2 regions of the Mycobacterium sp. M23085 genome follow, and region 1 is predicted to be linked to the other one. Evidence: riboswitches for the same ligand, from Rfam matches in the RefSeq annotation. Region 1 holds a riboswitch; the other holds the start of a gene.

Evidence for each region. A riboswitch is a leader RNA that binds a small molecule or an ion and turns the genes downstream of it on or off. The one in region 1 is predicted to bind S-adenosylmethionine.
Region 2: another riboswitch for S-adenosylmethionine. It lies ahead of ACIUM1_RS08445 (hypothetical protein); the one in region 1 lies ahead of ACIUM1_RS09415 (bifunctional o-acetylhomoserine/o-acetylserine sulfhydrylase).

The regions. Positions count from the first base shown of each region.
Region 1 covers NZ_CP174280.1:2,086,619-2,093,291, forward strand. Annotated here, with positions in the region: gene ACIUM1_RS09410 (NADP-dependent isocitrate dehydrogenase) at 1-2,124, opposite strand, end outside; SAM riboswitch class IV at 2,277-2,399, shown strand; gene ACIUM1_RS09415 (bifunctional o-acetylhomoserine/o-acetylserine sulfhydrylase) at 2,562-3,944, shown strand; gene ACIUM1_RS09420 (homoserine O-acetyltransferase) at 3,956-5,107, shown strand; gene ACIUM1_RS09425 (class I SAM-dependent methyltransferase) at 5,111-5,845, shown strand; gene ACIUM1_RS09430 (APC family permease) at 5,858-6,673, opposite strand, start outside.
Region 2 covers NZ_CP174280.1:1,882,757-1,889,429, forward strand. Annotated here, with positions in the region: partial or broken gene ACIUM1_RS08410 (cyclodehydratase) at 1-224, shown strand, start outside; gene ACIUM1_RS08415 (DUF3761 domain-containing protein) at 269-442, shown strand; gene ACIUM1_RS08420 (DUF2510 domain-containing protein) at 449-685, opposite strand; gene ACIUM1_RS08425 (hypothetical protein) at 1,040-1,825, shown strand; gene ACIUM1_RS08430 (hypothetical protein) at 1,970-2,263, shown strand; gene ACIUM1_RS08435 (hypothetical protein) at 2,264-3,322, shown strand; gene ACIUM1_RS08440 (hypothetical protein) at 3,400-3,591, shown strand; gene ACIUM1_RS08445 (hypothetical protein) at 4,196-4,492, opposite strand; SAM riboswitch class IV at 4,500-4,618, opposite strand; gene ACIUM1_RS08450 (DUF732 domain-containing protein) at 4,778-5,155, opposite strand; gene ACIUM1_RS08455 (helix-turn-helix domain-containing protein) at 5,225-5,455, opposite strand; gene ACIUM1_RS08460 (hypothetical protein) at 5,796-6,673, shown strand, end outside.

The DNA.
Region 1 (6,673 bases):
CTGCGCCTCGGCCAATTCGGACACGATGGTCTCTTCGTTCTCGCCCAACGCGTCGGCCAGCGCCGCGAAGTGCTTGCGCAGCTCGTCGTCGTCGGATTGCGCGAGTTCCTGCGCCCAGTACAGCGCCAGATAGAACTGGCTGCCGCGGTTGTCGAGCTCACCGGTCTTGCGCGACGGGCTCTTGTTGTTCTCCAGCAGCTTGCCGATCGCGGCGTCCAGCGTCTTGCCCAGCAGCTTGGCGCGCTTGTTGTCCGTCTTGATGCCGATGTCTTCGAAACACGCTCCGAGAGCCAGGAATTCACCCAGGGAATCCCAGCGCAGATGGTTCTCCTCGACCAGCTGATGCACATGCTTGGGCGCCGAACCGCCCGCCCCCGTTTCGTACATCCCGCCGCCGGCCATCAGCGGCACGATGGACAGCATCTTGGCGCTGGTACCCAGCTCCAGGATGGGGAACAGGTCGGTGAGGTAGTCGCGCAGGATGTTTCCGGTCGCGGCGATGGTGTCCTGCCCGCGCATCGCGCGCTCGATCGTGTACCGCATGGCCCACACCTGCGGCATGATCTGGATCTCCAGGCCCTCGGTGTCGTGTTCCTTCAGGTACGCCTTGACCTTCTTGCGCAGCTCGACCTCGTGCGGGCGTTCGGTGTCCAGCCAGAACACCACGGTCATGCCGGAGTTTCGCGCGCGGGTGACGGCCAGCTTGACCCAATCGCGGATCGCCGCGTCCGTGACGATGGGCATCCGCCAGATGTCGCCCTCCTCCACGTTCTGGGTCAGCAGGACCTCCCCGGTGTCGAGGTCGACGATGTTGGCGACACCGCCCTCGGGGATCTCGAAAGTCTTGTCGTGCGAGCCGTATTCCTCGGCCTGCTGCGCCATCAGGCCGACGTTGGGCACAGTGCCCATCGTCCTCGGGTCGAACTGACCGTGGGTCTTGCAGAAGTTGATGATCTCTTGATAAATGCGGGAGAACGTGGACTCCGGGTTGACGGCCTTGGTGTCCTTCTGCCGCCCGTCGGCGCCCCACATCTTGCCGCCCGCGCGGATCATCGCCGGCATCGACGCATCCACGATCACGTCGCTGGGCGAATGAAAGTTGGTGATGCCCTTGGCCGAATCGACCATGGCCAGCTCGGGGCGGTGCTCGTGGCAGGCGTGCAGGTCGCGGATGATCTCTTCGTGCTGGGACGCGGGCAGCGACTCGATCTTGTTGTACAGATCGACCAGTCCGTTGTTGACGTCGACGCCGAGCTCGTCGAAGAGCTCCTGGTGCTTGGCGAAGGCGTCCTTGTAGAAGACCTTGACCGCGTGGCCGAAGACGATGGGGTGCGACACCTTCATCATCGTCGCCTTGACGTGCAGTGAGAACATCACGCCGGTCTCGTAGGCGTCCTGCATCTGCTCCTCGTAGAACTCGACGAGGGCCTTCTTGCTCATGAACATGGAATCGATGACGTCGCCGTCGCGCAGCTCGACCTTGGGCTTCAGCTCGAGGGTCTCGCCGCTCTTGGTCTCCAGCACCATCTTCACGTTGCGGGCGTGGTCCAGCGTCATCGACTTCTCGCCGTGGTAGAAGTCGCCGTGCCGCATGGTCGCGACGTGTGTGCGCGAGGCCGGCGACCAGTCCGCCATGCTGTGCGGGTGCCTGCGGGCGTACTCCTTGACGGCCTGGGGTGCACGCCTGTCCGAGTTGCCCTGTCGCAGCACCGGATTGACTGCGCTGCCAAGGCATTTGGCGTAACGCGCACGGATCTGCTTGTCCTCGTCCGTCTTTGGACTCTGCGGATAGTCCGGAATCTTGTATCCCTTGCCCTGCAGCTCCTTGACGGCGGCGATCAGCTGCGGGACCGAGGCGCTGATGTTCGGCAGCTTGATGATGTTGGTGTCGGGCAGCTCGGTCAGCCGCCCAAGCTCGCCCAAGTTGTCCGGAACCCGCTGCTCTTCGGTCAGATCATCGGGGAACTCGGCCAGAATCCGGGCGGCCACGGAGATGTCACTGGTCTTGATCTCGATGCCCGCCGGTTCGGCGAAGGCGCGCACGATAGGCAGGAACGCGTAAGTCGCCAGCAGCGGCGCTTCGTCGGTCAGTGTGTAGATGACGGTCGGCTGTTCGGCGCTCACGGTCCCTCTCCCGGCGTCAATGATGGGTGGAAAGTTTTGGGGGGCTCAGCGTTATGACTGCCACGGTAGCAAGGGAGTTTGGACAGCCGTCGACCTGCACGTGCACCGCGATAGTTGGCACCGACTCGGCACAGTAAGATAGTCTTTGTATTGGTCATGAGCGCCAGCATCAAGCCCCGGCTTGCTGGCCGGCAACCCTCCAACCGCGGTGGGGTGCCCCGGGTGATGACCAGGTTGAGTAGCCACACGAACCGGCTATCCGGCAAGCGCGGGTCCGCCATGACGGGCCCCTGAGTAGACAGGGAAACGTGATGTGCCATCTTGTCGCCCATCCGCGCCTCATCGTGTTTCGCTGCTAGTCGGCCGCGCCGGTTGACGCCCCGTCGTGCGTCCCGGCCGTCCCAGGCAGACTTCCCCTACCAGCAGAAAGCAACCCCGTGAGCCCCGCCAATTCCGATCACGAAACCGATCACGAAGCCGATCCGACCGCACATTGGTCGTTCGAGACCAAGCAGGTGCACGCAGGTCAGCGCCCGGACCCGGCCACCAACGCCCGCGCCCTGCCGATCTACCAGACCACGTCGTACACCTTCGACGACACCACCCACGCCGCGGCCCTGTTCGGGCTGGAAGTGCCGGGCAACATCTACACCCGGATCGGCAATCCGACCACCGATGTGGTCGAGCAGCGCGTTGCCGCGCTCGAGGGCGGGGTGGCCGCGCTGTTCCTGAGCTCGGGACAGGCGGCTGAGACCTTCGCCATATTGAACCTGGCATGTGCTGGAGATCACATCGTCTCCAGCCCGCGGCTCTACGGCGGGACGTACAACCTGTTCCACTATTCGCTGGCCAAGCTCGGCATCGACGTCACCTTCGTGGCGGACCCCGACGACCTCGATTCGTGGCAGGCCGCGGTGCGGCCGAACACCAAGGCCTTCTTCGGCGAGACCATCTCCAACCCGCAGATCGACATCCTCGACATCCCCGGGGTCGCCGGGGTTGCGCACGCCAACGGCGTCCCGCTGATCGTCGACAACACCATCGCCACGCCCTATCTGATTCAGCCGTTCTCCCACGGCGCCGACATCGTGGTGCACTCGGCCACCAAGTACCTCGGCGGCCACGGCTCGGCGATCGCCGGGGTCATCGTCGACGGCGGCACCTTCGACTGGACGCAGGGCCGCTTCCCCGGATTCACCACCCCCGACCCGAGCTACCACGGCGTGGTGTTCGCCGAGCTCGGCCCGCCGGCCTATGCGCTCAAGGCGCGCGTGCAACTGCTGCGCGACCTCGGTTCGGCCGCGTCCCCGTTCAACGCGTTCCTGGTCGCGCAGGGCATCGAGACCCTGAGCCTGCGCATGGAGCGCCACGTCGCCAACGCGCAGCGGGTAGCCGAGTACCTGGCCGACCATGACGGCGTGCTGTCGGTGAACTACGCGGGCCTGCCCGGCTCGCCATGGCATGAGCGGGCAAAGAAGCTGGCGCCCAAGGGAACCGGGGCTGTGCTGGCGTTCGAGCTGGCCGGCGGCGTGGAGGCCGGCAAGGCGTTCGTGAACGCGCTGCAGCTGCACAGCCACGTCGCCAACATCGGCGACGTGCGCTCCCTGGTGATCCACCCGGCGTCCACCACGCACGCCCAGCTGTCCGAGCAGGAACAGCTGAGCACCGGGGTCAGCCCGGGGCTGGTGCGCCTGGCCGTGGGCATCGAGGGCATCGACGACATCCTGGCCGACCTGGAGCTCGGCTTCGCGGCGGCCAGCAAATTCGGTGCGACCGCGGGGGCGTCCGGCACCGATCCGCAGGCCGTGGCGGCGTTCTAAGGAGCCCGGCGATGACGATCTCCGACGTCCCGACCCAGACGCTGCCCGACGAAGGCGAAATCGGCTTCGTCCACATCGGCTCGCTGACCACCGAGAGCGGCGCGGTCATCGACGACGTGCACATCGCCATCCAGCGCTGGGGCGAGCTGTCGCCGACGCGCGACAACGTGGTGGTGGTGCTGCACGCGCTGACCGGCGACTCGCACATCACCGGGCCCGCCGGGCCCGGGCATCCCACCGGTGGCTGGTGGGACGGGATGGTCGGGCCGGGCGCGCCGATCGACACCGACCGCTGGTGCGCGCTGGCCACCAATGTGCTGGGCGGTTGCCGCGGCTCCACCGGGCCCAGCTCGCGGACCCGGGACGGAAAGCCTTGGGGCTCAAGGTTTCCCCGCATTACGATTCGCGACCAGGTGGAGGCCGACATCGCCGCGCTGACCGCGCTGGGGATCGAACGGGTCGCCGCGGTGGTCGGCGGATCCATGGGTGGCGCAAGGGCTTTGGAGTGGATCGTCGGTCACCCGGACCGGGTCCGGGCCGGGCTGCTGCTCGCGGTGGGCGCGCGCGCCACCGCCGATCAGATCGGCACGCAGTCCACCCAGATCGCGGCGATCAAGGCCGACCCGAACTGGCAGGGCGGCGACTATCACGACACCGGGCTGGCGCCGGATACCGGGCTGGCGATCGCCCGCCGCTTCGCGCATCTGACCTATCGCGGTGAGGTCGAGCTCGACACCCGGTTCGGCAACGACGGGCAAACCGGCGAGGATCCGATCCCCCCATTTGGAGGCGGCCGCTACGCGGTGCAGAGCTATCTGGAGTACCAGGGCAACAAGCTGCTGGAGCGTTTCGACGCGGGCAGCTACGTGGTGCTGACCGAGGCGCTGAACAGTCACGACGTCGGCCGGGCCCGCGGCGGGGTGCGTAAAGCGTTGGGCGACTGCCCGGTTCCGGTGGTGGTCGGCGGCATCACCTCCGACCGGCTTTATCCGCTGCGCCTGCAGCAGGAGCTGGCCGAGCAGCTGCCTGGCTGCACCGACCTGCAGGTGGTGGACTCCCTGTGCGGGCACGACGGATTCCTGGTGGAGACCGACGCCGTCGGCGAAATGATCCGTAAGACACTGGCGCTGGCCGAATCGGACACCAGGGAAGGCGCGTCTTAACGCATGACCCGCTCGCGGCGCGACCGCTCCCTCTCGTTCGGCTCGGCGGCCGCGGCCTACGAGCGTGGGCGCCCCTCCTATCCCCCGGAAGCGATCGACTGGCTGTTGCCCGTCGGCGCCCGCCAGGTGCTCGACCTGGGTGCCGGCACCGGCAAGCTGACCACCCGGCTGGTGGAGCGCGGCCTGGACGTGGTGGCCGTCGACCCGATTCAGGACATGCTGGAGGTGTTGCGCACGTCGCTGCCGGAGACCCGGGCGCTGCTGGGCACCGCGGAAGAGATTCCGTTGCAGGACAACAGTGTCGACGTGGTGCTGGTTGCGCAGGCCTGGCATTGGTTCGACCCGCAGCGCGCCCTGCCGGAAGTGGCCCGGGTGCTGCGGCCCGGTGGGCGGCTGGGCCTGGTGTGGAACACCCGCGACGAACGGCTCGGCTGGGTGCGTGAATTGGGCCAGATCATCGGCAGCGACGGTGACGGCCGCCGCACCCAGGTGACGCTGCCCGAGCCGTTCACCGACCTGGCGCACCATCGGGTCGAGTGGACGAGTTACCTTACGCCGCAAGCATTGATCGACCTCGTCGCGTCGCGCAGCTACTGCATCACCTCGCCGGCCGAGGTCCTCACCCAGACCCTCGACCAGGTGCGCCAATTGCTGGCCACCCATCCGGCGCTGGCGAATTCGACGGGCCTGGCGCTGCCCTATGTCACCGTGTGCACCAGGGCGACGCTGACCGGGTAGCGGTTTGACGGGTCAGTCGCCCACGAAGCTCGATATAGGCGTCTCGACCTCTTCGACGTCCCGGGCCGTCCCGAGCTCAAACCCGTCGGGCGCAACCCGCGCGATCCGCGATTCGATGTCGTAGGGCACGATGATCGCGGTGGCGTTGCGGATCCGGCTCACCGCGCGGGACATCCTGTCGGCGGTGCGGTCGTGCAGCAGCCGACCCAATAACGGCGAATACGTCCGGCGGGGCAACAGCACCGTCACCCTGGTGTCCGGATGGTCTTTGAGTACCCGCACCACCAACTCGTGCGCCGCCCGGCTCAGATGACGATCCGGGCAGTTGATCAGCCATAGCGGGGTGTCGTGTTCGAAGCGATCCCAGCGTTCCCGCAGCTCCATCGCGTGGTCGGCGTCGATCACAAAGTGCACCGCGGTGAGCTCGTCGGCATGCAGCCCGTTTCCCAGACGCACGGCCTCGATCTCTGCGAGGTCGATCGTGTCCACGAATACCAGCACCTGAAGCCGCGGGTGCCGGGCCAGGTCAACCTTTTCGGTGCGCGACAGCTCGAGCACGGAGGCCTCGTCCCGGTACTTCTTGTTGAGTCGCATCAGCGCGAACACCAGCACCGGGAAGATGATGACGATGAGCCAGGCACCTTCGGTGAACTTGGCCACCACGAAGATGCCGACCACGATCGTCGACATGATTCCGGCGGCCAAGTTCACCGCCACCTTGAGCCGCCAGCCCGGGCCGCGGCGGGTCCCATGGTGCTTGGCCATGCCGTAGCCGGCCATCGCGAAGGCGGTGAACACACCGATCGCGAAGAACGGCACCAGCGCGCT
Region 2 (6,673 bases), 200 kb from region 1:
TGCGCTGCTCGGGCGCCCGGATCGCACACAGTAGCCAACCGCACGCAGCGGTGGCGGCCGACGACGTCGACCTGGTGGTGTTGGCGGACTTCCTGGTCGCCGACCCGCGGGTGGTGCGCGACCTGCACCACCGGGGCGTCGCGCATCTGTTGGTACGGGTGCGCGACGGCATCGGGCTGGTGGGTCCGCTGGTGATTCCCGGTGTGACCAGCTGTCTGGGCTGTTACTAGGGGGAAGTACACACGGCCCCAAGGGGTCCCTTACCGAGTTGGCGGGAGCCCACACTTTTCCCAACCGGCGTGATGTCGACAATCAGTGCCGACTATCGCCGAATTCCGACAGGTCCCACGGTGGTGGGCTTGAGCTTCCATGTTGGGATGGGACCTACACGCACTCGACGCATCGCCAGGGCGCGTGCTCCCACCACGGTGGCCTTGCGTGAATTCCGTCAGCAACGGGGGCGCGTAGAGGGCGTCCACGCATCACCATCGAAGTAGCGTTCGACAGTTTGATCTTGCTGGTCGGGGTACCAGCCGGGCACGCTCGCACTGGGCACGCCGGAGACTCGCTGACCCTGGGGCACTTTGGGCTTGGCCAGCTTGACGATCACTAGAACAATGCCGCTGATCACCGCTACAATCACGGCAAACAGCAGCAGCAGAATCACCCAGTGCCACGGGCTCATCATCCCCACCCTTCGGTTGACCGGTTGAAGGCTACTCCCAGCCGTGGGGGCGGGGCGCCATCCGGGGGCCCTTGGTGCGCGAGCGGTGCCTGCTCGACGCCCCCGCGGTTCAGTCGCTGGTCTGGTCGGACCGGCCCACCTGCCGGGTCACTGCGGGCCGCCGGTTCCTCGAGCGGTCTCGGATGAACGCCTCAGACCAGAAGGACGAGGGCCTGCACTAACCCGGCACGCCTGGGATAGGACGGTCGGACGTTCGCCGTACCATCCGACAACGTGAGCCCTAGCAACCCCCTCGCTTGGTACCTCGAAATCTGTCGTGATCGTGTAAAGCGCGCAGCGGAAACCCGGCGGCAAATGACCGATGGGTGGAACGAGTACATGGGCGCGGATGAACGACCGCGCCAATTCGACCTCGCCAAATCCGATACGGAAGCTAACACCTGGACGTTCTTCGTCAAAACTCATGTGCCCATGCCGGTCCGGTTGAGCACCCTGTTCGGCGAATGGCTGTACCAGCTCCGAGCGGCGCTCGACGGATTCGTCTTTTACCTCGGTGTGCGCGACAGCGGGCAGAACCCGCCGCCCGCCGAGCGCAGCCTCCAATTCCCCGTGATGCTCGACTCCGTGAAATACGACGGCACCGACCACCGCGGAAAGCTGCAAGCGCTATCGGATACGACATTCGGGCACCTGCGTTATGTACAGCCGTTCAACGCGCACCCCGACCACCGCGCCAATGTCTTGTGGTGGCTGGAGGAATTGGCGCGCATCGATCGGCACCGTCGTGGACATGCTCTCGCCCCGCATATCGTCAAATCGCGTATCGGACTGAAACCACCGCTGCGACTTATCAGCCAACATCTGCCGCAGCTGGCCACGCAGCGCGTACCGATCGACGAGTGGGCACCCATGCCAATCATTGACTTCGAGGCTCCGGCGGACTGGGAGGTATTTCAGGTCAGGGAGCATATGGACATCAGCGACGCCTTGACGAACGAAATCGACGTCACGGAATGGGCAGCGGGCGCCGCTCCGCCAATGAGTACGGTCGACCTCGGTCGACGGATGACGATCTGCGAATCATTCGTCTTGAATGGCCTTATCGACCCCGTGGCGACCGGGAACATCAACCCCCAATAGAGGAGATCCGGAGGCGCCCCTCACGCGCACGGTCCGCGACCGTCCAGCCTCTAACGCCGCCGCCCACTCCTTAGAAGGCGCCCATGGGCTACCCAGCGGCCCGTGAATAGCGATGAACGAGCAAGCTGCATAAACTTGCGCGGTATGGCGCAGGATACATTGCAGGTCGTCCCCGCGGAGCTAGAAGCTACGGCTGGCCAGTGGGAGGCGCTTAGCTCCCAACTGGCGGGTGCGCCGCCGTCACCCGGACAACCATTCCAGGCCACCACGGCTGCCGTGAACGCCGTCAACGCGGCGATCGGCGTCACCGCAGCGTCCTTCACCGCGCGGACGCAGGAAACCGTCGCCGGGGTGACGACGGCCGCCGGTAACTACACCAGCCAAGAGGCCACGTCGGCGTCCGAGATCGGCGCCATCACCGGCGTGACGGTGGTTTAGATGCCCGCCACCCTCTCGCAGATCCAGGCATGGAGCACCGAGCACCTCATCGACGCCGCCGCCTACTGGACCCAGACCGCAGACCGCTGGGAAGACGCATTCCTGACGATGCGCAACCAGGCGCAATCCATCATCTGGCACGGCGCTGGCGGCGACGCACTGCGGCAACGCACCGCAGCCGATGTATCCGTCGTCAGCGGCAAAGCCGACCAGCTGCGGCAGGCAGCCGGGATAGCCCGCAACGGCGCCAGCGACATCAGCGCGGCCCAGCGGCGAGTCCTCTATGGCGTCGAAGACGCCCAGAACACGGGATTTACTGTCGGAGAAGACTTGTCGGTCACCGACACCCGCAGCACCAGCCCGGCGGAACGCGCCACGCGCCAAGCTCAGGCGGAAGCGTTCGCCGCTGACCTCCGGTTGCGCGCCGAGCAACTCGACGGGGCCGACACCAAGGTTTCCGGCCAGCTCACCGCCGCTACTGCCGGTCTCGGCGGCGGTGGGTTTCCGCAGAACTCGACCTCCGATCATGGCGGGCAAGCGCAAAGCAGCAGCGGCAACGGGGGGCAGCCACAACCCGGCCACACCGGTGGGCCGCCACAACCTGCAACCACCAACCACAACGGCGTCCAGTTGGTTGACTTCACCCAGGACAATGCCGCCGGGCCCAATCCACCGCCTTTTGCGCCATGGGACACCCCGGATGGGGCGCCGCCCTCACCGATCCAGCCCGGGGTCATTCCCCAGTTAGAACAGAGCATGACCGCGCCTCCAGCGCCTAAGCCTGGTCCGCCCGCATCACCGCTGCCCAGCCCCTCGACAACCCCACTGCCGAACCCGGCGGCCGCTGCACCGACCGCCGCCGCGCCCGCCAAACCCGGATGCAGCATTTACGACGCGACGAAGGCCCTCCTAGAGCCTGTGGGCGGCACGGTCGCCATCTTGACGGCCGTTCCCGAGGGTGGGACCGGCGTAGGGATCCCCGTTGCTCTCGGTCAAATCGCCCTCGGTACGGCGGCGGTCGCCGATGGTCTGGACGCCGCCGACAAATGCCTACCTTGATGCCGCCAACAGCACACACTGGACGGGTGACTGGCATGCTGAATCCCAGGCACGCCAACGACAGGGAGGACGCGCGCGTGAAGAGGAACCCCCGGTACGGCCTCCCGCTCTACGCGGCGATGTCAGTCCTATTCCTTGCCCTGTTCGTGCTGAACGTGTGCACCCACGGCACCGCCCTGGGCCTGGCCAGCACCGGGGGCCTCACCGTGTTGATGGGCTACCTCGCCTACCGGGCCTGGCTCGGCAAGCGCCGCATAAACCAGCAGTAGACCTACAACGCCACGTCGCCCAACCCGACCCCGGCGTTGATCTCGACCGGCCATTCGCAAGCCCACGTGTGCTCGCGCGCTTTGGCGGACTGGTTTTCTTCCGGGCTGGCATTTGCCACCGTTCGAGCATCGGTGCGGGGTGAAGGCGACGTCCAGCTCGGAAGGTGAAGTGCGAAGGTAGGCGCCCCAACCTACGCTCGGCACGTGCGCGATGTCGTGACCATCGACTCCGAGTTGCGTTTGGTGGCGCTTCTTCGCCGCGCTGCGCAGGAGCGGGGTGGTCCTCTGCCGTCGGTAGACGTGGCGGACGCCCTGCTGGACGAGCGCCGTGAGCTGACTCGACAAGTCGCATGGGAGTCAGACGGGACACGGCCTTTAAAGCGCAAATCAAGTGCAGGTGCGAACTCCGGGAACGGCATTTAGGCACCGGAAATCGGACAATTAGGCGTGTGGCGTGGGGTTTTGCGTCGACAAAGCACGCGCGGTTATCAAACCTTTTTCAAATATCCGGCCAGCAAGTACCACGCATCTAAGTCAGCCCGTTTAGCACAAAGCCAGACAACGCGCACCGGTAACCGCGCCGGTCAGGAGCTAACCACCGGTCTTAGGGGTGCCCTTCGCCGAGGTTCCGCGAAACCCATAGGCAGCTGAGGCATACCCTCACCGTCTGCGCCCGCACCGGCGACGCGTGGTGGGTGACGACCGCGGTCACGTGGGCCTCTTTGCGCCCCCGACGTGGGCCGGTCGCGAGCCACTCGTGCCGGGCCTGCTGGCGTTTGGCGAACAAGCCCATGCACATCTCGGACGTCTTCCACTTTCCGTACCAGTGCGCCGTCGAACCAGGGTCGGCGAATTGGGGGTACATCACGCGCCAGTAGTGGCGGTACGGCTCTTCGTCCATGGTTGGTGCTCCCGTCTTGACCGGCAGCGTTCCCTGCCAGCCCGGGCCTTCTCCGAAGGGCACCGTGCCGGGTGGCGCGGTTGCCGTTCGCCCACGTTCGGAGGCGTGCGGGCGAATCTCTTGGCCGTGATTAATGGTATCGAGACGGGTGACCGGGGCAAGGGTGTTTTGTCCGTTCGGCTCTGAGCCGTGAGGCGGATGGTGCTCGCGGTCACTGTCGCTGCCCTTTGAGCCGCTAGCCGCATCTCGCCACGTCGCCGGAAAAGGGGGCTTGTCCGGTCATCGTCAGACCGTTCCTCCCTGGTGCATCTCCCCTCCCGCGGGGGCGTGCTCCCGGGCTGTGAACTGGGGGCACAAGAACTTCACGGAGTCGGCGACGAAGCGCAGGGACTGGGCGACGTCGACCTGATTGGTCTCGCGGAACTTGGCGGCGATCTGGTCGTCGTTCCAGTCGCTCGCGAAGAAGCGATCGCAGACCCATTTCCCGTTGGCGACGAGGTCGTGGTCGGTACCGGCCATCCCGTCGGCCCTGGTGGCGGCCACGAAGTTAGCCTCGTCCGTCACCGCGCGGGCGGGGCTGCCGCCCATGCCGAGGGCCAGGAAGAACAGCAGGACACCAAACAGGGCGGCCACTTGGCGGCCGCGGCGGTCGATCCGCTTCACGGCTGAGACGGTAGCGAACCAATGTTCCAACCCGAAGCAAATTGAAAAGTCCGGAGGCGGGCGGCAGCCTTAGTCCAGACGTTCGATAATGGCCTGGAGCGTTGTGCCGATGGCCGCGGCGACGTGGCGGAGCTCGATGACGTCCAGTCGGCGTTCGCCCGACTCGTACTTGCTAACGAACGATTGGGGGACGTCGAGCCGCTCGGCGACGTCGACCTGGGTGAGTCCAGCTTCCCGGCGCAACTCCCGCAGCAACGCACACAGCTGCTGGTATTCCACCGAGTAGATGGATTTCTCCACCCGGACAGCGCACATTCGCGCCTCTGAATATCCCAAGTTGGGATATTCTGGCTCCCGCCCGGCCCGGACGCCGTGACCTCGAAGAATCGGAGGGCAAATGATGCTGAGCACCATCGCTGCGGCAGCTGTCGCGTTGTCGTTGGTCGGGGCACCGCAGGCGCCGCAGGGATGCCCTGCGAACTGGGTGGCGAAACCGGACCCCACCTGGCCGTACCACATGGGGTGCTATCCACCAGATCCACCGCCACCGCCCAACGGACACTTCCCGCCGTGCAACAGCGTCGATCCCCGATTTTGCCCAGGGTTGTGGAACTGAAGCCCGATCCGAGAATTACCCCGAATGAAATCATCAACCTATAAGGCGATCGGCATCATCGCTGCCGTTATCATGATCGCCTGGTCGGCGGGTTGCGCGACCCATAATTACAGATGGTCTGCATTTCCGCACACGATGGGCTGCGCAGTTGATACGTCGCCTCCGGATATGCCACCCGAGCCGAATCCGCCTCCACCTGGGATCGTCAATACGTATCCACCGGATATGGCCCGGGCGAAGCAGGCGAGTTTAACCCATCCAAGCGACCAACTGGTGGCACTTTCCGTCGAGTTTGGTCAGCCGCCAAAGCCCCAGAGAATGGGGTACGTGATCGAACTGATGGGCTCGAATGGGCACAAAGGCAGCATCACGATTTTTTCGTCACCCCCCGACCCTGGCCCGGCGGAATGGGTTGCAGGACAGATGGATCAGAGCATGGAGGACCTTCAAAAGGGCCTGAACCATGACCCGAGAGCAAGGCATAACCCTTCGAATTTGCTGACGTCGGTGCGAACCGATGGCAACGTCGCACAATTTGTCGTTGACCTCACGGGGCAATCAGAATTGCTAGGAAACGGCGACTTCAGGCCCACCATCCGAATTGCGCCCATTTCGTGGGATGTTCCACCGACTGCGGATCCCCTTGTGCTTTATTACCAGCAGTACTGCCGCTGGGACACCCCGGTGACCGGCCAATCTGATCCAGGTGTCGAGGCCACACCCGCGCCTGCGAATCCTGGGCTAGCCGCACAACCGCCCCCGACGACCTACGCTCCGACGTCAGCACCAAGCTCAACAGCACAGCCCTACTGGGACGGTCCGTGGCTGCGGAATTATTCGGAGGGCGACCAAGACTGCAATAGCCGAGGCCTTGACTATTGGGTTGTGCAACCGGGCGGCGC